3 regions of the Arthrobacter sp. KUASC02 genome follow, and region 2 is predicted to be linked to each of the others. Evidence: riboswitches for the same ligand, from Rfam matches in the RefSeq annotation. Region 2 holds a riboswitch; each other region holds the start of a gene.
The links. Region 2 has a riboswitch for cyclic di-AMP ahead of AC6JAC_RS17850 (M23 family metallopeptidase). Riboswitches for the same ligand answer to the same signal wherever they lie in the genome.
Positions count from the first base shown of each region.

Region 1 (6,742 bases), 210 kb from region 2:
TTGCTCCCGCCGGCACCGACGTGGTGGCCCTGACCGAGGAACTGGGCGCCATGGAGCGGGTCCGGACGGAAGGGATTGTCGCCTTGCCCGGGGCCGCTGAACTTCTGCGCAGCCTCCCGGCGGATGCCGTGGCGCTTGTGACTTCCGCCGACCGGATCCTTGCCGATATCCGGATGGGCGCAGCCGGGCTGGCCATGCCGGCCACCGCCGTCACGGCCGACCTTGTCACCCGGGGCAAGCCGCACCCGGAAGGCTACCTCCGGGCCGCCGAACTGCTCGGTGTGGACCCGGCCGACGCGCTGGTCTTTGAGGATGCCCCCGCTGGCATTGCGGCCGGGCTGGCCGCCGGGATCCGGACCGTTGCCATCGGGCCCAACACCGGCCCCCTGCCGGACGGTGTTCTGCACCTTGCGGACTACTCCGGCGTGTCCGTGACCACGGACGTGGACGATTCCGGTGCCAGGAGGATTTCCTTCCGGTTCTGACCCCAAACCGGTTTTCGGTCCAGTAGTCTCGGGAGGGACGTCTGAAACTATCTTGGGGGGATAGGATGACCGAAATCCCGATTGCCGGCAATAGAGGTATCGTTCAGCTGCACACCGGAGTTTTGCATGTGCAATGGATTCCAGGCCTGGCTATTTGCGAGGAAGCTGCCCTGGCTGTCATGGCGGCTGTCAACGACCTGAGCGGCGGGCGGTCATTTCCGATGCTGGTGGATATGGCCGCGACGGCGTCCATGAGCCGCGGGGCCCGGCGGGTCTTTGCCAGTCCCAGCACCGTGGCAAGGGTAGCGCTCCTCGGATCGTCCCCGGTGGACCGGGCCATGGCCAATTTCTTCCTCAGCATTAACGCTCCTGCCGCCCCAACGCGCTATTTCACCTGCCCCAAGGCAGCCATGGCGTGGCTCAGGGAAGCGTAGCCGTCGCAGTAAAGGGACCTAAACCCGGGCGAGATCGGCGCGAAGCTCCCGTACCGGAATGCGGCCCGTCGCAAGGTCGCGGGTCAGGCGGCACATGCCGCGGAGGTCTGCGATGGCCGTTTGCACCAGGTCCACGCCCGCGTCGGCACCGCTCGTCCAGTCAACCGGTACCTCGTGCACGCGGAGTCTGCATCTTTCCGCCATGATCAGCAGCTCGGTGTCGAAAAACCACTCGTTGTCCGCGGTGTGCGGAAGGAGGCGGCGGGCAACGTCTGCGCGGATTGCCTTGAATCCGCACTGCGCATCGCTGAAATGTGCACCCATCAGCACGTGCAGCAGAAGGTTGTAGCCGCGTGAAATGAACTCACGCCAAGGGCTGCGGACCACCTGCGAATCGCGCGCCAGCCGGGTTCCGATGGAGAGATCGGAGTGCCCGGACATGAGTGGCGCCACCAACGGGGCGAGCGCCGCGAGGTCGGTGGAAAGACTCACGTCCATGTAGGCAAGAACGGGTGACGGCGAAGCCAGCCAGACACTGCGAAGGGCGTTGCCGCGCCCCTTCGCGGGCAGCCGGACCACGGTGACTTCGCGGAGCTCACGGGCTATGCGTTCAGCTGCTTTGAGCGTGCCGTCGGTGCTGGCATTGTCGGCCACGGTAATCCGGAACGCGTACGGGAAGGTGCCGAGCAGATAGGCGTGCAGGTGCCGCAGGGATCGCTCCAGGTCCCGCTCCTCGTTGTAGACAGGGATGACCACATCAAGAACGGGGAGGGCAGTTCCTGCATCCCCCGGGGTTCTGGCGTCGATGGGTGCGCGGCGGGTCTGCCCCGTTGCGGGCGGCGAAACGCTGCCGGACGGAAGATCGACGGCGGCCCGCGGCTGCGATTGCGGTTGGAGTATGGATCCCGCGGCCTGGTCAGTGAGCGTCATGGTTCCACTATGCGACCGGCGGATATGAAGGATTTAGGCCAAAGCTGTGCAGCTCCTGTGGGATTTTGCCGTTGTCTGGAAACGGGCAAGGAGACGGCGGCGGTGCATCCACCGTCATTGGTGGACGCACCGCCGCCGCGGATGGTGCGTCAGGGCCCCAACAGCGAGCAGATGTTCGTTGCCGTGCCGGCCCCGGAGAATCTCCGCAATTCGTTGCCGTCGGAGTCCACGGAGAAGTTGACATTCCCCCGCGTGAGGACGAGCCCGTCAGGGGAGGGGAGTTGGAGGAGGTTATTGCCGGTCGCTCTCACTTCGACCACATTCTCGCTGGGGAACGAAAAGAAGAGGACTCCGGTGATGACCAATTTCAGGGGCTTTCCGTTTGGCCCCGTCAGGGTGATCTTCAGCCCGGGAGAAGTGCTGATGATGTCCCCTGAGGGAGTCGTGATGTTTTTGGCCTTACCGGTGACTTCACCGGTGACGAGAAAACCACAGTTCATGAATGAAGCGGGTCCGTCCACAGTGATCGGCGGGCCGGAAGGGGCTGCAACGGCCGGACTGGCAGCCGCGAAGATTGAGGCCAGGACGGCCGTCGGAACTAACCATTTTTTCATTGTTGTGCTCCCTGCATCTTGACGACGGCCCGGGGGCCGGCCGCCGCTTGGAAGACGATGGAAAGCGGCGGCGACCCAGAGTCACTCCACAACCTTGTGAAAACCTTGTGGCCCCGGGAACGGGGGCGCAGCGATCGGAAGAACTAGCCGGAGCCAAATCCCGCAAAAAAGCCGAAGGCCCCGAATCACGTGGATTCGGGGCCTTCGGCTCATGCGGACCAAGTCCGGCGAGGGTGCGCCGGCTTAGTACCAGTTGTTGGCGTAGTGGAAGTTCAGGGCGCCACAGGGGGAACCGTACCGTTCCTTCACGTAGTTCAAGCCCCAATTGATCTGGGTACGGAAGTTGGTCAGGTAGTCGGATCCGGCGCTGGCCATCTTCTCGGCCGGCAGGGACTGGACAATGCCGTACGCGCCACTGCTGGCGTTCGTGGCTGTAGTCTTCCAGTCGGATTCCTTGGTCCACAGGGTGGTCAGGCACTGCATCTGGTCGGCCGCCCAGCCGTAGGTACCGAGCTGCGAGGCGGCGTACGCCTGGGCAGCTGCGGGGTCGTCCACGGCTACTGGCGGTGCCGGGGCAGGAGCCGGTGCCGGGGCCGCAGCAGGTGCGGGTGCAGGCGCGGGTGCCGGTGCTTCCGGTGCGGACTTCTCCTCCGGTGCCGGCTGCACGTCGGACGACTGAGCTGCCAGGCTGACGGACGCCGGGGCGGGCATGGCCGATACCAGGATCTTTTCGAACGCGAGCTTCGACTCGGCGTTTGCGGTTGCGGCGCTGGCTTCGCCGGTTGCAGACGTAGCCGGGGCTGCAGGTTCTGAAGCCTGGCCGGCGGCGCCGACTCCGATCAGGACGGCGCAGGCCGTGGCTACTACAGCGGCGCGGCGGCCGGAACCCTGCAGTCCGGCAGCAAGCCGGGCCAATGGGGATGCGGTGGTGGCTGGCTCGGCGCGGTGGCGCGAACGTTCCGCAGGCGTCTTGGACTCGTCGGAAGCGCGCTCCGGACGTACTTCTAGCGTGGATTTAGTCATGGTTGCCTCTCGATGCCGGCGGAGTTAGCTGTCGGGTTCGGATGAGGTCATCCGGCCGCACGGAACTTCACGTGTCGGCTTCACCCCGAGGGCGGCTGTGCAAGATGCCCGGAGACCTGGGTCCCCCGCCTCTGCCTAATCATGAGGAAATCCGGGTAGCGGCAGAGTTTGGCGTCCATCCGGATATGCGGCTAGAACGGTGGCCGCACTCTAAAAACGGTACAGGAGTATCGCGCTTAAGTCACATTTCGGTAACGAGGATCACGACGGCGGCGCGTTGACTTGCGCCGGAACGGCTGGCTCGCCGCTCTGGAACCGGAGTTAGGCTGCCGGCGGCTCGCAGGGCAGGCGGAGGGCGAACTCGGTGCGGCCCGGGCGGGAATTTACCTCGACGGTTCCGCCGTGCGCTTCCACGATGGACTGCACGATCGACAGGCCCAGCCCGCTGGTTCCTTCGGACGCGGCTGCGCCGCCGGCGCCCGCACCTGAAGCGGAGCGGGCCGGACTGGTGCGGGCGGCGTCCGCCCTGGCAAAGCGGGCAAAGACCCGGTCGACGAACTCCGGCGGTATCCCCGCACCGTTGTCCGTCACCGTCACCACGGCACTGCCGTCGGCGGACCGCATCACGCCGGTGACCACGGTGGTTCCGGGGTCCGTGTGCTTGCGGGCATTGGAGAGGAGATTGGCCAGGACCTGGTGCAGCTGCTTGGCGTCGCCGCGGACCACAACGGGTTCGTCCGGCAGTTCAAGCTGCCAGACGCGGTCCGGCGCCATGACCTTCTCGTCGCTGACGGTTTCCACCACCAGTTGCGTCAGGTCCACATCGCTGATCTTGAGCGGCTGGCCTTCGTCCAACCGGGCCAGCAGCAGGAGATCCTCCACCAGGGTGGTCATCCGTTCCGACTGGCTCTGTACCCTGGCGAGCGATTTCTTGCCGTCAGGCGTGAAGTCCTCGGTCATCCGCATCAGTTCTGTGTAGCCGCGGATGGCAGTGAGCGGCGTGCGCAGCTCGTGCGAAGCGTCCGCCACGAACTGGCGCACCTTCGTCTCACTCTGCTGCCGGGCCTCGAGTGCCTTGGACACGTTGTCCAGCATGAGGTTGAGGGCGTGGCCCACGCTGCCCACTTCAGTTCCGGGGTGCGCGTTCGACGGCGGTACCCGGACCGCCAGTGCCACTTCGCCGGCGTCGAGCGGCATGTTAGAAACCTGCGTGGCCACCTCAGACAGCTGCTCGAGCGGTTTCATGGTGCGGCGGATGAGGACCGTTCCGGCCAGTCCGATCAGGACCAGCCCTCCCAGCGACACGATCACCATGGTCCACACCAGTGAGTTGAGCGTGTTTTGCTTTTCATCGAGGGGGAGCCCGGTGACGATCACGTCCCCGTACTGCGCTTCCACGGCAACCAGGCGGTAGGAGCCGGTGGACAGTGTCCGGTCAACCGGGCTTGCGTCGTGCCGGAGGGCCAACAGCACCTGGTCGTCCTCGGCCGAGAGCGATGCGGTCGTGGCGTCGTTGGCCAGGAACCCGGCGGTGCTGACATTTCCGTTGTCGATCCGGGCAATGAGGGTTCCGATTCCTTGGCCCTTGCCCTCCAGCGGGTCGGGCCTGCCGGCCGGGTTGCCGAGGCGTGGCCTGCCCGCTTCGTTGGAGAGCCTTGAGGCCTGGCTTAAGCGATCGTCGAGCTGCTTTGTCAGGAAGGAATCCATGGACGCGTAGCTGAACAGGCCAATGGCGCCGCAGATGGCCACCAGCAACGCCATGGCCACCAGCACCAGCCGGGTGCGGAGGTGCCACGTGGACGGATCGAGCCAGCGGCGGCGGTCCTTGCGGATCTCGCCGGAAAGCGTGGGCACCTCAGTCCGCCGGTTTGATGACGTAGCCTGCGCCGCGGACGGTGTGGATCATGGGCGGGTGCGTGGCATCCACCTTCTTGCGCAGGTAGGAAATGTAGAGCTCCACGATATTGGCCTGGCCGCCAAAGTCGTAGTCCCACACACGGTCCAGGATCTGGGCTTTGCTGACCACGCGCTTGGGGTTTTCCATGAGGTAACGGAGGAGTTCAAACTGCGTGGCCGTCAGCTGCAGTTCCTCGCCGGCGCGGGTCACTTCACGAGTGTCGATGTTGAGGACGAGGTCGCCCACCACCAGTTCGGCGGTGTCCATGGCGGCCACCCCGGAGCGCTGGACCAGCCGGTGCAGGCGAAGGAGCACCTCCTCCATGCTGAATGGCTTGGTGACGTAATCGTCGCCGCCGGCCGCCAGGCCGAGGATGCGGTCCTGGACGGCATCCTTCGCCGTCAGGAAGAGCGCAGGCACCTCCGGCGCGAAGGCGCGGATCCTGGTGAGCAGCTCGACGCCGTCGAACCCCGGGAGCATCACGTCCAGCACCAGGACATCCGGGCGGAACTCCTTGGCCAGCTTCACGGCCTCGGGACCGTCTCCCGCGACGGCTACGGACCAGCCTGCCATCCGCAGGCCCATGCTCATAAGCTCGGAGAGGCTGGGCTCGTCGTCCACCACCAAAGCCCGGATGGGGGAGCCGTCCGGGTGGGTGAGCTGGGGAAGGTTGTTAGTCATGGAGTGCGAAGTGGCCATGGGACAACTCTCCGATCTGCGGTTGAGCCGGCGCTATGGGGATCCTGTGTGCCAGCTGTGAATCCCAGCCTAGCGAGCTGAACGCGCGGACGGGCCCTTGTTTGGCCGACCGGTGCGGATCGGCCGGCTTCGCGAGGCGGAAAGGGGTATTGGAAAGGTCACAGCTTGACCTCTTGTCCCGCACAGGCCCCGCACAGGAACCCTTCGGAGTCTGGAGTGGACCAAGCCCCCTGCACCAGGAGAACGCCATGAACAACAACCACCCCGCGCCTGTACCGGAGAGCGATGCTGACGGGACAACGGAAGGCAAGCCGCTTCAGGATGCCAGCGCTGTGCGCGGCCTTGCCAGCAGCCCCGCGGGTGGCGGGCAGGGCGGTGGGTGGGGAACGCCGTCGTCGGCCGCTGTCTCCGGTTTCCCGCCGGCAGCCGGATGGGGCTCGCCCGGGCAGCCCGGCGGCTGGCCTACCCCGGACGGCACTTCGAAACCGTGGACCATGAAGCGCGGGGTGGTGGTGGCCGGAGCGGCGGCTGTCCTTGCGGGCGGGGCCGGCGTGGGAATCTATGCCTTGACGACCAGTTCCGCGTCGGCCGACGCCGCCGACGGCACGGCCGACGCAGGCGCATTGCAGGAAACGCTGCCGGGCGCCCGTGGCGGGGCGC
Region 1 covers NZ_AP046053.1:4,094,166-4,100,907, reverse strand. The annotation lists gene AC6JAC_RS18800 (HAD-IA family hydrolase) at 1-485, shown strand, start outside; gene AC6JAC_RS18795 (DUF7793 family protein) at 614-919, shown strand; gene AC6JAC_RS18790 (dolichyl-phosphate beta-glucosyltransferase) at 938-1,849, opposite strand; gene AC6JAC_RS18785 (hypothetical protein) at 2,207-2,485, shown strand; gene AC6JAC_RS18780 (aggregation-promoting factor C-terminal-like domain-containing protein) at 2,707-3,486, opposite strand; cyclic di-AMP (ydaO/yuaA leader) riboswitch at 3,486-3,660, opposite strand; gene AC6JAC_RS18775 (HAMP domain-containing sensor histidine kinase) at 3,808-5,340, opposite strand; gene AC6JAC_RS18770 (response regulator transcription factor) at 5,342-6,082, opposite strand; gene AC6JAC_RS18765 (hypothetical protein) at 6,331-6,742, shown strand, end outside.
Region 1: another riboswitch for cyclic di-AMP. It lies ahead of AC6JAC_RS18780 (aggregation-promoting factor C-terminal-like domain-containing protein); the one in region 2 lies ahead of AC6JAC_RS17850 (M23 family metallopeptidase).

Region 2 (6,742 bases):
CAACTTCGGAAAAGTTGGCGTGCTCTAAACGGTACAGGAATTCCGAACGAATGTCACATTCAGGTCACGGCATGTCACAGGAATGCGAGAGCGACCCATCGTTTGGGTCAGAGCCAGCCGGTGGGGTCGACGACTTCGCCGTTGACCATTACTTCGAAATGGAGGTGGCAGCCGGTGGAGGCGCCGGTGGTCCCGCTGAGGGCCACAACCTCGCCTCGGCTGACCTTCTGGCCGACCTGGACGCTTGACGACGAAAGATGGTTGTACGTGGTTTCGAGGCCGTTGCCGTGGTCGATCACCACGCGGTTGCCGCCGCCGTAGGGGTGCCAGCCGGTGAACGTGACCGTTCCGCTGGCGGCAGCCAGGACGCTGGTGCCACACTGTGCCGCATAGTCCTGGCCCCGGTGGAACTCACCGGCTCCGCCGGTTATCGGGCTGACCCGGAAACCGAAGGGCGACGCGGAAACCAGGTGTTCCAGCGGTGCCCCAAGGCTCCCGGCGGAAGCCGCGCGGGTGATGGTGCCCGCGGACTGCGCGCTCAGGAGCTGCTTGAGCTTGCCGTCGGGATCGCCCTTGGTGGCAACGTAGGTGCGGTTGAAGTCGATTTTGGCGCCGGCAGCGGCGGAAACCTCCGGCTGCGCCGCAACCGAAGCGGCCACGCCGGCATTCCCGGTGTCCGCAGTGGACATCATGGGGCCCGTCGACGGGACGGTCACGGTGAGCACCAGTCCGGTGGCGGCCAGGGCCATGCCGGCCTTCTGACCCACGCCGCTCGCCGAAGCGAACTCCGTCACCTGGCTGAACAGGCTGCGGCGCCGGCGTGCATCACGGTGCGCATCGCGCGGCCTGACCGTCATAACGGCTTCGGCCACGGGGTACTCCGAAGCGGGACCGGTCGCCCTGCGGCGGCCCCTGACGGTCTGCGTGGTCAAGAATTATCCTCTCTGGAGAGCCTGCGAAGTTAGCTGTCGGATTCGGGTCAGAGAGTGCAAAGACCCGGTCCGCCATTGCAAGGCATCCGGCACAGGTGTCCCTAGGGAATCCTTCGTCGGAGGTGACTTGCCGCTGACGGACTTCACCCCAAGGCCGTTTTCAACGGCCGATTGTGGTTCCTCCGCCTCTGCCAGGAGATGGTTCTGACACTGATCCGCTGGCAGAGCTCGGCTTCGGATCAGGTAACGCTTTTGTATCGGCGCTAGTGCTCAACTATAGGCGATTAATCAGCGCGGTAATAATTCCGTTATCTGGGTCTCAGTACGTTGTAGGTGGTCCTACAAGGAGGCGGTTAGCTGACCGTAACAAACACGTGGGCCGCAACCTCGGGCGGCAGCTCCAGCGCGCCTTCGATCTCGGGCACACGCACGGAGATGTATTCGCCGACGCGCTCCAGGGCCAGGGACGCTCCGGGCCGGATTCCGCCTTCATCCAGCTGCACCAGCAACTCCGGCTCAACCTGGATGGGTTCGGCCAGCCTGCTCACGGTGATACGTGAGTCGGCCCCGTACGCGGTCATGGCTTCAAGGAGGTTGACCACACCGTCGGTGAAAGCGGGAGTCGGCTGACCGCCGAGCGCCGCCAGTCCCGGAATGGGATTGCCGTAGGGGGAAACGGTGGGGTGGTTGAGGAGTTCAAAGATGCGACGCTCCACCCGCTCGCTCATGACGTGTTCCCAACGGCAGGCTTCGTCATGGACATATGCCCAGTCCAGTCCGATCACATCGGCCAGGAGCCGTTCCGCGAGGCGGTGTTTGCGCATGACTTCGGTGGCGCGTTTCCGGCCGGTTTCAGTCAGCTCAAGGTGCCGGTCCCCCGAAACAACCACCAGCCCGTCACGCTCCATCCGCCCGATGGTCTGCGAAACGGTGGGTCCGGAGTGGCGCAGCCGTTCGGCAATCCGGGCGCGGAGAGCCACGATGTTCTCTTCCTCAAGCTCCAAGATTGTCCGAAGATACATCTCCGTGGTGTCGATCAGATCGGTCATCCAGCTCAGCTCCTCGAGCACAGTCCTTGCGTCAGTCCCACCGTACCGCGCAAAGGCTTCCACGTTGGCCTCGGCGGGGTGGACCTGCATCCACCAACCAGCCGCTGGGAAAAGCCCCACGGGATCAGCCAGGCCGGCTTCGCGACCCACTGTACGACAGCATCCAGCTTAGCCTATTTTGAATTACTCCGGATAATCTTCAGCGTATCGCTCTGACCTGCCGCCGGGATGTCTCAGTGACTGGACTATGACGGATGCCGTTCCCTCCCCCGCAGGCACGTCAGGCAGAATATAGGGGATTCCCCTGCAGGAACCCGTGCACTGCCGGGCCCACGTCCACGCCGGAAACCACGTCCACGCCGATAAATTGGAGCCATTGTGAGTGACACCAGCATCACTATCCCCGCCAACCTCCTGCCCAAGGACGGACGGTTCGGCGCCGGGCCATCAAAGGTCCGCCCCGAACAGATCGAAGCACTGTCTGCCGCCTCTGCCACCCTCCTCGGCACGTCGCACCGCCAGGCCCCGGTGAAGAACCTGGTGGGATCTGTCCGCAGCGGCCTCAGCGAATTTTTCCGCGCCCCCGAAGGCTACGAAGTCATCCTCGGAGTGGGCGGCTCAACGGCGTTCTGGGACGTCGCGGCGTTCGGACTGGTGGACAGCAAGGCCCAGCACCTCTCGTTCGGCGAATTCGGCTCCAAGTTCGCCTCGGCTACGAATAAGGCTCCGTTCCTGGACGCCTCCTCCATCATCAAGGCCGAGCCCGGGACGCGGCCGGTAGCCGCCGCGGAGGCGGGCGTGGACGTCTACGCCTGGCCGCAGAATGAGACCTCTACAGGCGTGGCAGCACCGGTCAAGCGGGTTGCCGGCGCGGATGAAGGATCGCTTGTCCTGGTGGACGCCACCTCGGCTGCCGGCGGCCTGGACGTCGATGTCTCGGAAGCCGACGTGTACTACTTCGCCCCGCAGAAGAACTTCGCATCCGACGGCGGCCTGTGGCTGGGGCTTTTCTCCCCCGCGGCCCTGGAACGCGCCGCCCGGATCAAGGCAAGCGGCCGGTGGATCCCCGATTTCCTGGACCTGCAGACCGCCATCGACAACTCACGGCTCAACCAGACGTACAACACCCCGGCGCTGGCCACCCTGGTGACCCTGGACGCCCAGGTGCAGTGGCTGAACGCCAGCGGCGGTCTTGAGTTTGCCGCGGCACGGACCGCCGATTCGGCCGGCCGCATCTATGACTGGGCGGAGGCCTCCGAATACGCCACGCCGTTCGTTGCCAAGGCAGAAGACCGCTCCAACGTGATCGCCACCATCGACTTCGATGATTCGATCGATGCAGCCGCAATTGCCAAGGTCCTGCGCGCCAACGGCATCGTGGATACCGAACCGTACCGCAAGCTGGGCCGCAACCAGCTGCGCATCGCCACGTTCGTGGCGATCGACCCGGACGACGTTTCGGCCCTCCTCTCCAGCATCGACTACGTCGTGGGAGAACTGCGGAAGTAGGAAGTCAGCTGCTGCTGACGCGTTAACGTCCGACGGCGTCGTCCGGGTTTGGTCCCGGACGACGCCGTCGTCGTTAAGTGCTCTAGTCGGTCTCGCGGGCGGAGCCGGATTGTTCCTCCGGTGCGTCACTGTCGTCGTCGGAATCGTCGTCGGTGTCGTCGTCGGAATCGTCGGAATCGTCGGAATCGTCGTCAACGGAGACCGCGGCGCCGTCGCCGGAGCCCGCCGGGGCAGTGTCCTGGGCGTCGGCGTCCACAACAGGCGCCTCCGCGTCCTGTTCATTTTCCTGGGCATCCTCGGGGCGCACCCGTTCAGCCCAGGGCACCCACTCCGGCGCGAGGATGGAATCCTCCGAAGGCAGCAGGCCAAGTTCGTTCACCGTGACGACCTTGGAGCGGGAATTGCGGGTGAGCACCGCGTACCACTGCCACCCCTGGTACCCGGCCAGCTTGGACTCGAAGAGATGAGTGACAACGCGGTCCCCTTCACTCTTGGCACCTAGGTGCTGTCCGATCTGTTCGGCCGGGGCGATGCCCTCCACTGCAGCCCGGGCAAAGTCCACGGCTGCAGCGAGCACCGCATCCGGTTTTCCGACGCGCCACACGGGGACGCCGGCACGGGGCTTGGACGCCGGTTTGGGGGTGCTCTGGTCAGGTTGGGAAGTCATGTGGATGCCTAAGCGTCCAGCTCGTCGGCAACCTTACGGAGGGCGGCTGCAATCGCCTTGGCCTTGTTGCCTTCCGGGTACTTTCCGGCGGACAGCGTCCCGGACAGGTTGTCCAGCACGGTCACGAGGTCCTGGACGAGTGGCGCCAGGTCCTTGGCGCTGGGACGCTTTGCCTTCGCGATGGACGGGGTCTTGTCCAGCACGCGCAGCCCGAGGGCCTGGGCTCCCTTGCGGCCGTCGGCCACACCGAACTCCACGCGCGTGCCGGCTTTGAGCTCCGTTACACCCTCGGGCAGGGCGGATTTGGGCAGGAATACTTCCTGGCCGTCCTCACCTGCGAGGAATCCGAAGCCTTTTTCCTTGTCATACCACTTGACCTTGCCGGTAGGCACGTAATCAACCTTCTTCGTTCTGGACTTCCTGTGACACGGCCGGCGGCCACCGCATCCGCACTGATATGCGGGTTCAGGGTATGGCTGCCCGGACCATGTTGGTCTGTATCTTCAAGGTTATCCTGCCGGGACCCGGATTCCCGCTTTGCGGCACGGGCTCAGCCGGGCTGTTAGCGTTACTTCCATGACACCCTCCCGCTACCGGCGGCCCCTGATGATAGTTGCGGCGGTTATTGCTGTCTTTTCGCTGGCTGCCGTGGGCGCCGTCATGGCCATCGCCTTTGGCGGCAGTGCCGCCCCGGTGTGGGTGACATCCCTGGCCCTGTACGGCCTGCCGCTGGCGTTCCTCCTGATGATATTCCTGGTGATCGACGGCGTCGCCGCCCGCCGCCGGGCAGGAAAGTCCGGCGGGCGGTAACGTTGGACTGATGTCCTTTATTCGCGCGCTCAGCAAGGAACTGGAGGCACGCAGCGACGACTCGTTGCGGGCCCTGTTCTCCGCGCGGCCGGACCTGGTCTCACCCAACGTTCCGGACTTTGCGGCCCTCGCGGCGCGGGCCAGCGCCAGGGTCAGCGTGCAGCGTGCACTGGAGCGCCTGAACCGGCCGCAGATGCAGGTCCTGGAGACGCTTCACCTCTGCACCAACACGGACACAGCCCACAGCGCCTCTGCCGCCGGACTCAAGAAACTCATCCGCGGCGCATCGCTGTCCGCCATCGAACGGATCCTGCACTCCCTTGAAGAACTCGCCCTCGTGCACCGCGCCGAGCCCCCGCACGGTATCGCACTGCCGGCAGGGGCCCGCCAGCGCTACTACCTTCCGGTAGGAAGCCTCCGTGACGTCGTAGGGATATATCCGGCGGGACTGGGCAGGAGTTACACGGAACTTGTCCGGCTGCAGCCGGCCTTCGCCCAGCGCGTGGTGCAACTGGTGGGCGAACTGCACCACAGCGGCGCCTCCATCCACCCCGCCACAACACCCATGGAAGCCGCCCTGTCATTGCAGCATTGGACAGCCACGCCCGAGGCCCTGGAACGGCTCCTCGCCACCGCCCCGGAGCGCACCACGGCGCTCCTGGCCCGTTTCGGGAACTGGGCCATGGGCGCGGTGCCCCAGGCCCAGCGGCGGGCTTCCGTCCTCAATGAAGGCCCCGACGTCGGCCCTGTTGACTGGCTCCTGGCGAGGGGCCTGCTGGTACCGCTGGACGCCGCCCACGTGGAGTTGCCGCACAGCGTGGGGATCGCCCTCCGCGGCGGGGCCGTGATCGAGGACTTCACGCTGACTCCCCCGGTGCCCAGGCTAGGACAGACCACAGCGGCGCTCCGGCGAAATGCCGCCTTGGGCGCCATTGCCGAAACCCTCCGCCTGACGGGAGAGCTCCTGTACAACGTGCGCGAGCAGCCCCTCGTCACGTTGCGGAGCGGGGGCGTCGGCGTCCGCGAGATGAAACGCCTGGCGGACGCACTCCGGATCGACCTTCACGCCGCCGGCCTGCTGGTTGAACTCTGCGCCCTGGCCGGCCTTCTCCGGCTGGACGTTGACAGCTCCGCCTGGGTGCAGCCGGAACAGCTTGAGTGGCTTACGCTGCCGCGCCAGGAACAATGGCTCTGGCTCGTGAATGCCTGGCTGGCCAGCGAACGTGCCCCGTCGCTGGTGGGCCAGCCAGTCACCGGTCCGGGCGCGGGGGCCGCCCCGCACCGTGCGGCGGCGGGCACCACCATCAACGCGCTGTCGGCTGAAGCCCAGCGGCCGGACGCGCCCGTCATCCGGAAGAGGATCCTGGAAATCCTCAACGAACTGACGGACGAGGCCGCTGAGGCCGACGGCAAGGCGCCGGTGCTGGACGCAGCCGCGGTGCTGCAACGGGCAGAGTGGACCCAGCCCCGGATGGCACGGCGCTTTAGTTCGCTGATCCGCGGCGTCCTGGCCGAAGCGGAGATGCTCGGCCTCATCGGTTCGGGCGCGCTGAGCCAGTTGGGCTCGGCCATCGCCGCGGAGCGTCCCGATGAAGCGCTGGATATCCTGGGGGAACATCTCCCGGCCGCCCTCAACCACGTGTTGCTGCAGGCTGACCTCACTGCCGTAGCGCCGGGGTACCTGGCGCCCGAGTTGAGTGAGAAGCTGCTGGTGATGGCCGACGCCGAAGGCCAGGGTCCCGCGACGATCTACCGGTTCTCCGTGGCGTCCGTCC
Region 2 covers NZ_AP046053.1:3,887,206-3,893,947, forward strand. The annotation lists gene AC6JAC_RS17850 (M23 family metallopeptidase) at 108-932, opposite strand; cyclic di-AMP (ydaO/yuaA leader) riboswitch at 936-1,146, opposite strand; gene AC6JAC_RS17855 (iron-dependent transcriptional repressor DtxR) at 1,286-1,981, opposite strand; gene serC (phosphoserine transaminase) at 2,360-3,490, shown strand; gene AC6JAC_RS17865 (DUF3027 domain-containing protein) at 3,573-4,157, opposite strand; gene AC6JAC_RS17870 (cold-shock protein) at 4,166-4,549, opposite strand; gene AC6JAC_RS17875 (hypothetical protein) at 4,734-4,967, shown strand; gene AC6JAC_RS17880 (helicase-associated domain-containing protein) at 4,978-6,742, shown strand, end outside.

Region 3 (6,742 bases), 1.7 Mb from region 2:
GGCGGATCCGGCTGCGGGCGCAGGCACCGTCTGGGCAGCGGTCACGGCTTCACTCCACGGTTCGTGCAGACCCGCAGCTGCCAGGGAGCGGAGTCGATCAGCCACTTGCCGTCCGTTTTGACGAGATCGAACACGTCCTCGGTTTCGTATTCGGAGTTCCCGAAGGGTCCGCTTCCGTTGGACACCACCATCAGTACCCTCACGTCCGCGGACGTCGCCCGTTCCGTGGTGGACACCAGTGTGACGCGCAGGTTTTCCGTGGACGACCGCTCAAAGTCGACGCACTGGGTCCGGGCAGTTTCCGTAAGGTAGGCTCTGGCCGCCGCCTCATCGCCGTCGATGACAGCCGCCGAGTAGCGCTGCACCACGCCCTGCGGCGTGGACTCGTCCAGCAGGGCCGGTTCACCCCGCGAGAAGACCACGGCGAGCGCAGCCACGGCCAGGACACCAATTATTGCCAGGATCACCACGAGGATCCTGTGAGGTCTTCCCGCCGCCGCGTTCATGTGGTCAGTATGGCGCACTGCCCATCCCCTAGCTACGGTACTTTCGGCCCTATCACCGGTGATGGGCATCAACAAGGCTGGAGACAAATGTTTCTCCACGGGAAAAGGGAATCATGCGCAGGGTCCTGGCTGCCGTACTGCTTGTCCTGCTCGGCCTGCTCTGCGGTTCAGGCGCCGCCCTGGCGGAGCCGCCGGTGGAGGTTCTGGTGGAGGACCGCGCCGGCGTGCTGGACCGCGGCCGGCTGCTCCCGGCGGTGGAAGCCATCGATTTCTACGAACCTACCCGGGTTGCCGTCTTCACCTACCGCGGTGCGGCGTCGGACAACCTCAACGAGGAAGTCCTTCGCTTCGCCCGCGCCGAACATCCGGAATGGATCAGCCCGGACGGCCAGAAATGGGCGGACGGCCTCTTCATCTTCGCTTTGGACCCTGTAGGCCGGCATGTGGGTACCTACATGGGCGAGGACCGCAAGGTTTCCCTGGAACAACGGGAGGACATCCAGAATGCTTCCAAGGATTTCCTCCGCGATGCCCAGTGGACCGACGGAACCATCGCCGGCATCAGGCGCGGAGCGGAACTGATCAACCAGCCCTGGTACCGGTCCACGGCGTTCCTTGTGACGGCATGGGGGGCCGTGGCGGCGGCCGTTCTTGGTGCCGCTACGTGGCTGATCGTGCGGTGGCGGACCAGGGTGGACAGCCGCCGGGAACTCGCCCGCGGGGACGCCAGCTACGCCAACGTGAGTATGGATTTGCAGGTCACCGAGCTGAACGCCGGCACCATCCCGGAGTCCTCACGCTACGGCAGCACCGTCCTGGAGAAGCACCGCACTTTCCTTGCCAAGTACAACGCGGCCACCCAGCTGTCCAACCAGGCACACGCACTGACTCCGCGCGCCTTGGGACGCCGGCCGAACCTGAAGCTGGTGCGGAATTATGCCGATGCGACTGCGGAACTGGATGCGCTCGATGACGTCATAGCGGACACCAACGCCCTGCTGAACCGGGGGTCGGCGTGGGCGCCGGCGTGGGACCGGCAGCTGGCGCCGTTCCGCAGCGACCTGGCCGGCATTGAACAGATGCTCAGCAGGCGCCATGCCGGGGGCGACTCGGCGACGGCATCGGCGCTCCGGTCTTTCCGCGACCAGAGCCACCGTGACATCGAGCGCTGGTCGGCCGAACTCGCCGAGGGCAGCATCAGCCCCGAAACTGCCTTGGACCGGCTGCGCGATGCCCGGACCCACCTGACCGAACTGCTGAAGGACCACGCGGACACAGTCATCGCGGGCTTCGCGAAGAACGAGCGGGAAGCCAACCTGATGCGCGAGGGAATGGACAACGCCCAGGCCGGCACCAGGGCCAAGCATGGCCGCGCTTACGAGCCCAGCATCCTGGGTACCGTCTATCCGTCGTACTACTTTTTCTCGGTTCCGGCTTTCAATACCGGATTCAGCACCGGCGTGGGCAGCGTCAGCACCGCCCGGGGCGGCGGCAGCACCACCGGCTATGGCGCAAGCGGCGGCAGTTTCTCGGGGTCCGGGAGTTCGTCCAGTTTCTAGGCCCGGGAATGTCGGCGGGGGGCCGCCGGTGTTCCGTCTCGGGGTCTCGACAAGAATCCGGGATCGGAGGAAGCTGGGCATCGTAAGACGATCGCTACATCGGTTCGCCGCATGGGTTCAGGCCCGGCAAACCGACTCCGCTGGCCGGTCGCCGTTGTGGCCCGGACAGCCCCATCCGCAACTCTGATTGATGGAGAGAGCCATGACCACGAATGTTGTCGCTCAACTCGCAGTGAAGTCGCACAATTCTCCGGACGAACAGCGCCGCCCCGACAAGACGGAAGTGGATCTTGTCTCCGTCGACGCCTACACCATCGGAAGGTTCAAATTTGAACCCGGCTGGCGCTGGTCCGAGTGCATCAAACCCGTTGTTAAGACCGAATCATGCCAGCTGAGCCATGTTGGTTTTTGCGTTTCCGGCAAACTCACCGTCCAGACCGCTGACGGCAACCAGATCAACATCGCCGCACATGACTCCTACAGCATCCCGCCGGGGCATGACGCGTGGGTCGAAGGGGACGAACCCTTTACCGGTGTGGAGTTCGTCAGCGCCGCGGTCTTCGCCAAGTCACCCGAGTAACCGGCCGCGAGTAGCCGGCCGCGCCGGAGCAGCCGGGCGCTAAACAGCCCGGTTGGCTGCGGCGCAACTACCGCATCGGCGCAACTACCGCAGCACTAGTGCGGGTTCACTGCTGCGGGTGGATCTTGTCAATCACGAAGTCCCCGCCGGGGATGACAGTGGTCTGATGGCCGTCGTCGAACCGCACCACGTACGGCGGCGCTCCATCCGCACCGTGAACCTCAACGATCTGGCCGTGCCGCTCCGACGATCCGACCGTCTTGCCCCGGATCGTGATCCGGTCTCCCTGGGTTGCCTTCATGGCAATCACCTCCAAGAACCAGAGTACGAGCCTCGGGGCGGGGATAACAGGGCCGTTGCGCACTGGAAGTTCGAGGGTGCACGGCTGGGGAAACGACTGAACTGGCCATATCTCGGGACCGAGGGGGACCTGCAATGGCGGAGGAGAAACCCACCAACTGGTGGGCTACGCTGCCCGGCTTGCTGACCGCCGCAGCAGCTGTGATCACCGCTCTGACGGGGCTGCTGCTCGGGCTGGGACAACTGGGGGTGTTCGACGCCGGCCGGCCGGCGGCTTCGACGGCGAGCGCCTCCGGTACGGCTTCCCCGGGCGCTTCTGCCGGCACCGTACAGCCAGGGGCTGGTGCGTCATCGTCCGGGTCCGGCTCCGGCAACGGAAACGGCGCGGAGTGGAAGGTAACCCTGCCGACCGAGCGCACGTACCGGGCCGCCGACGTCGAATATGAAATTCTCAGCGCGAGTGCGCGCCCCGATGTGTCCGGCAAAATCGCACTGACCCTCACGCTCAGGTGCACCAACCACGGCCGGTATGACCTCAACTTCTGGGACTCAACGTTCAGGCTGAACGTCAGTGGCGTCAGTTACTCCCCCGACCCCGGCCTGAACGAGCTGGTGGCGGGCGATTCGAGCAAGTCGGGTGACGTCCGATTCACCGTTCCGGCGGACACCCGCGACGCGCTGCTGCGCATTAAATTTGCGGAAGGCGAGAGCTCGGCCCGGCTCGCCGTCTCGCCGCCCTGAGGAAACTGAGGAACTAAGGAAACTGAGGAAACCGAGGAAACCGCGAGCCCGGCCGGAGTGTGAATACGCGGAAGGCCGGCGACCTGCTGCCCCCAAGGCAGCTGATCGCCGGCCGTTGCGCCCGCACTGTGTGCGGGTTACGCCCCCGCTGGTGCGCCCGCTTGATGAAGCGGCGGGGAGTCTAGGCTCCGGGGCGGACGAAGGTCACGCCGCCGGTGGCCGTCAGCCAGGAGAGAGGGTGCGTGACGGTGGCGTTTACGCCGTTCATTCCGCCGCTGATCACCTGGCCGTCGCCGATGTAGATGCCGACGTGGCCGGACTGCACCACCATGTCACCGGGCTGGGGCTCCCCCACCACGGAACCGTAGTTCATGAACTGCATGGGCCCGAGGTCGCCCACCGGAATACCGGCTGAGCCAAGGGCCTTTTCCACCATGGCGGTGCAGTCCTGGGTGATGCCCAGCTGCGCGTAGGCGGCAGAAACCATGGCCGCATTGACACCGCCGGCAGCAGGCGCAGGGGCGGGAGCGGGCACCGCGGCCTGGACCTGCACGGAAACAGCGGGAGCAGCAGGCGCCGGAGCTGCCGCGGGGGCGGGGGCGGACGCCACTGCGGGGGCAGGCTCTTCGACCGGCACCTCCACAGGGGCGGGCGTGGTGCTGACGTCCGGGCGTTCATAGCTGATCCTGACGTGGGAATCAGCGCTGAGCGGTGCACCCACCTGGGCATTGTTGTCAGGGGCGGACGCCGGAGCTGAGTCACGTTCCGCAGGGGCCTCAGCGGCCTGTGCAGCCATGCCGCTGGACAGGACCAGGCCCGAGGCAGCGGCTATGACCGCAACCTGCCGGCCCACCCTGCTCCGACCCCCGGCCGAAGTGGCCCCGGAGCGCCCCGCGGGCGCGGTTGAGCGATGATGAGCGGGCAGTTTACGTGAAAGCATGAATTAACCTCTCCCGATGCCTGCGAGGTTAGCTGTCGGATTCGGATGGGAGACACCCGGCCGCAGCGGCCGTCCGCAGTGCGGATGGCGTGCGGCTTCACCCCGAAGACCTGCCCAAACTATGCAGGTCAAAAGTGGTTTCCCCGTCCCTGCCGGATGGTTTTGATCGGATCCCGGACCGCGGCAGGGTTAGGCAATCCGCCCGGGAGTGCCGGTATCTGAGACAACGGGCACCGTTCCACCGTACGTGGGTCACCGCCGGAATGTCACATCAAGGTAACGGGTCCGCCGGGCGCTCCCCTGGCACCGCTGCGGCCCGACGCAGGCGGCCCCCCGCAGGTAGCGGTACTCCACATATACTTGGATCCGCGGTTTGTCAAATTCGAGTGTTTTCCATTGACGCCGCGAGGCGTAGTCTACGTGCATGTTCTTGCGGGGGGACTCACATGCCTGGAGGAATCATGCGTTGGTCAAATCGCCCTGTCCACAACCAGCCACGCCATGTGGCGGAACTCCCGGCGCCTACCGCCGGGCATAGGAACAACCGGCGCTGGGTCGCCATCCTCGGAGCGCTGCTGCTGGCCGTCAGCACGGTAGCGGGCGTCGCCGGCACATCGAAAGCCGCGGGACCAACCATCGTCAGCCTCACGTTCGACGACGGCCTCGCCAGCCAGTTGGCCGCCGCGCAGGAGCTGAAAGCCCACGGCCTGGTGGGAACCTTCTTCATCACCACGTCCTTTGTGGGCCAGTCCGGGTTCCTCACCCAGGCGAACCTGCAGACGCTGGCCGCCGACGGCAATGAGATCGGCGGACACAGCGTGACCCATCCGGACATGACAACGCTCAGCGCAGCGGCTGCAAGCGCGGAGGCCTGCAACAGCAAGTCGACCCTCGAAGGCTGGGGCTTCACCGTCCGCAACTTCGCCTACCCCTTTGCGGCGGAGAATGCGACGGCACGGTCAGCGGTCAGCGGCTGCGGATATTCCACGTCCCGGGGCCTCGGCGACATCCGCTCTCCCGCCAGCTGTGCCGGCTGCCCCGTCGCCGAAACGCTGCCGCCGCCGGAACCCATGGTCACCAAGGCACCGGACCAGGTGGCCGCGACGTGGAGCCTGGCGGACCTGCAGGCCACCGTCACCAACGCCGAGACGACCGGCGGCTGGCTGCAGCTGACCTTCCACGAGATTGCCAACGGAACGGACCCGTCCCTGTCGATCAGCCCTGCACTGTTCAAGGAATTCGTCACGTGGCTGGCCGCGCGGACAGCAAACGGTACGACGTCGGTCCGCACAGTCGCGCAGGCATTGGGCCAGTCCCCGGTGTCGTCACCATCGCCCTCACCATCGCCCTCACCTTCGCCGTCTCCGTCTCCGTCCCCCTCGCCGTCGCCGTCGCCGTCGGGCTCGTTCACGGACGTTCCGGCGAACGCACAGTTCTTCACGGAGATCAGCTGGCTCGCCTCGCAGGGGATTTCCACCGGCTGGATTGAAGCGAACGGAACCAGCACCTACCGTCCGGCGCTCGCCGTCAACCGCGATGCCATGGCCGCCTTTATGTACCGTCTCGCCGGAAGTCCGGCGTTCACACCGCCCGGCACCTCGCCGTTCATCGACGTCACGCCACAAACGCAGTTCTACAAGGAAATCTCCTGGCTATCGTCGAGGGGCATTTCCACCGGCTGGGATGAAGGCAACGGCGCCAGGTCGTATCGGCCGCTACAGACAGTGAACCGGGACGCCATGGCTGCCTTCATGTATCGCTTTGCCAGCAGCCCCGCCTACAACGCACCGGCCAGTTCCCCGTTTAGCGACCTGGTCCCGCAGACGCAGTTCTACAAGGAGATCACCTGGCTCGCGTCAATGAACATCTCCACCGGCTGGGATGAAAGTAACGGCACCAAGACGTTCCGTCCCGTCCAGCCCGTGAGCAGGGATGCCATGGCGGCCTTTATGTACCGCTACAACACCGCCTTCCCAAGGTAGGACACGGCATGGAGCGGAATTCCAGGTGAAACACTATTGCGTGGCGATCTGCCAGCTGAGCGATCAGCCACCGGAGGACTTCGACGTCAATACCGAGCTCCTGATCCTTGAGGGCAAGGAACTCCATGTGGCGA
Region 3 covers NZ_AP046053.1:2,228,773-2,235,514, reverse strand. The annotation lists gene AC6JAC_RS10275 (DUF5671 domain-containing protein) at 1-45, opposite strand, end outside; gene AC6JAC_RS10270 (LpqB family beta-propeller domain-containing protein) at 42-467, opposite strand; gene AC6JAC_RS10265 (DUF5129 domain-containing protein) at 620-2,065, shown strand; gene AC6JAC_RS10260 (cupin domain-containing protein) at 2,268-2,645, shown strand; gene AC6JAC_RS10255 (DUF1918 domain-containing protein) at 2,752-2,946, opposite strand; gene AC6JAC_RS10250 (hypothetical protein) at 3,081-3,686, shown strand; gene AC6JAC_RS10245 (NlpC/P60 family protein) at 3,868-4,626, opposite strand; cyclic di-AMP (ydaO/yuaA leader) riboswitch at 4,630-4,822, opposite strand; gene AC6JAC_RS10240 (polysaccharide deacetylase family protein) at 5,088-6,608, shown strand; gene AC6JAC_RS10235 (hypothetical protein) at 6,634-6,742, shown strand, end outside.
Region 3: another riboswitch for cyclic di-AMP. It lies ahead of AC6JAC_RS10245 (NlpC/P60 family protein); the one in region 2 lies ahead of AC6JAC_RS17850 (M23 family metallopeptidase).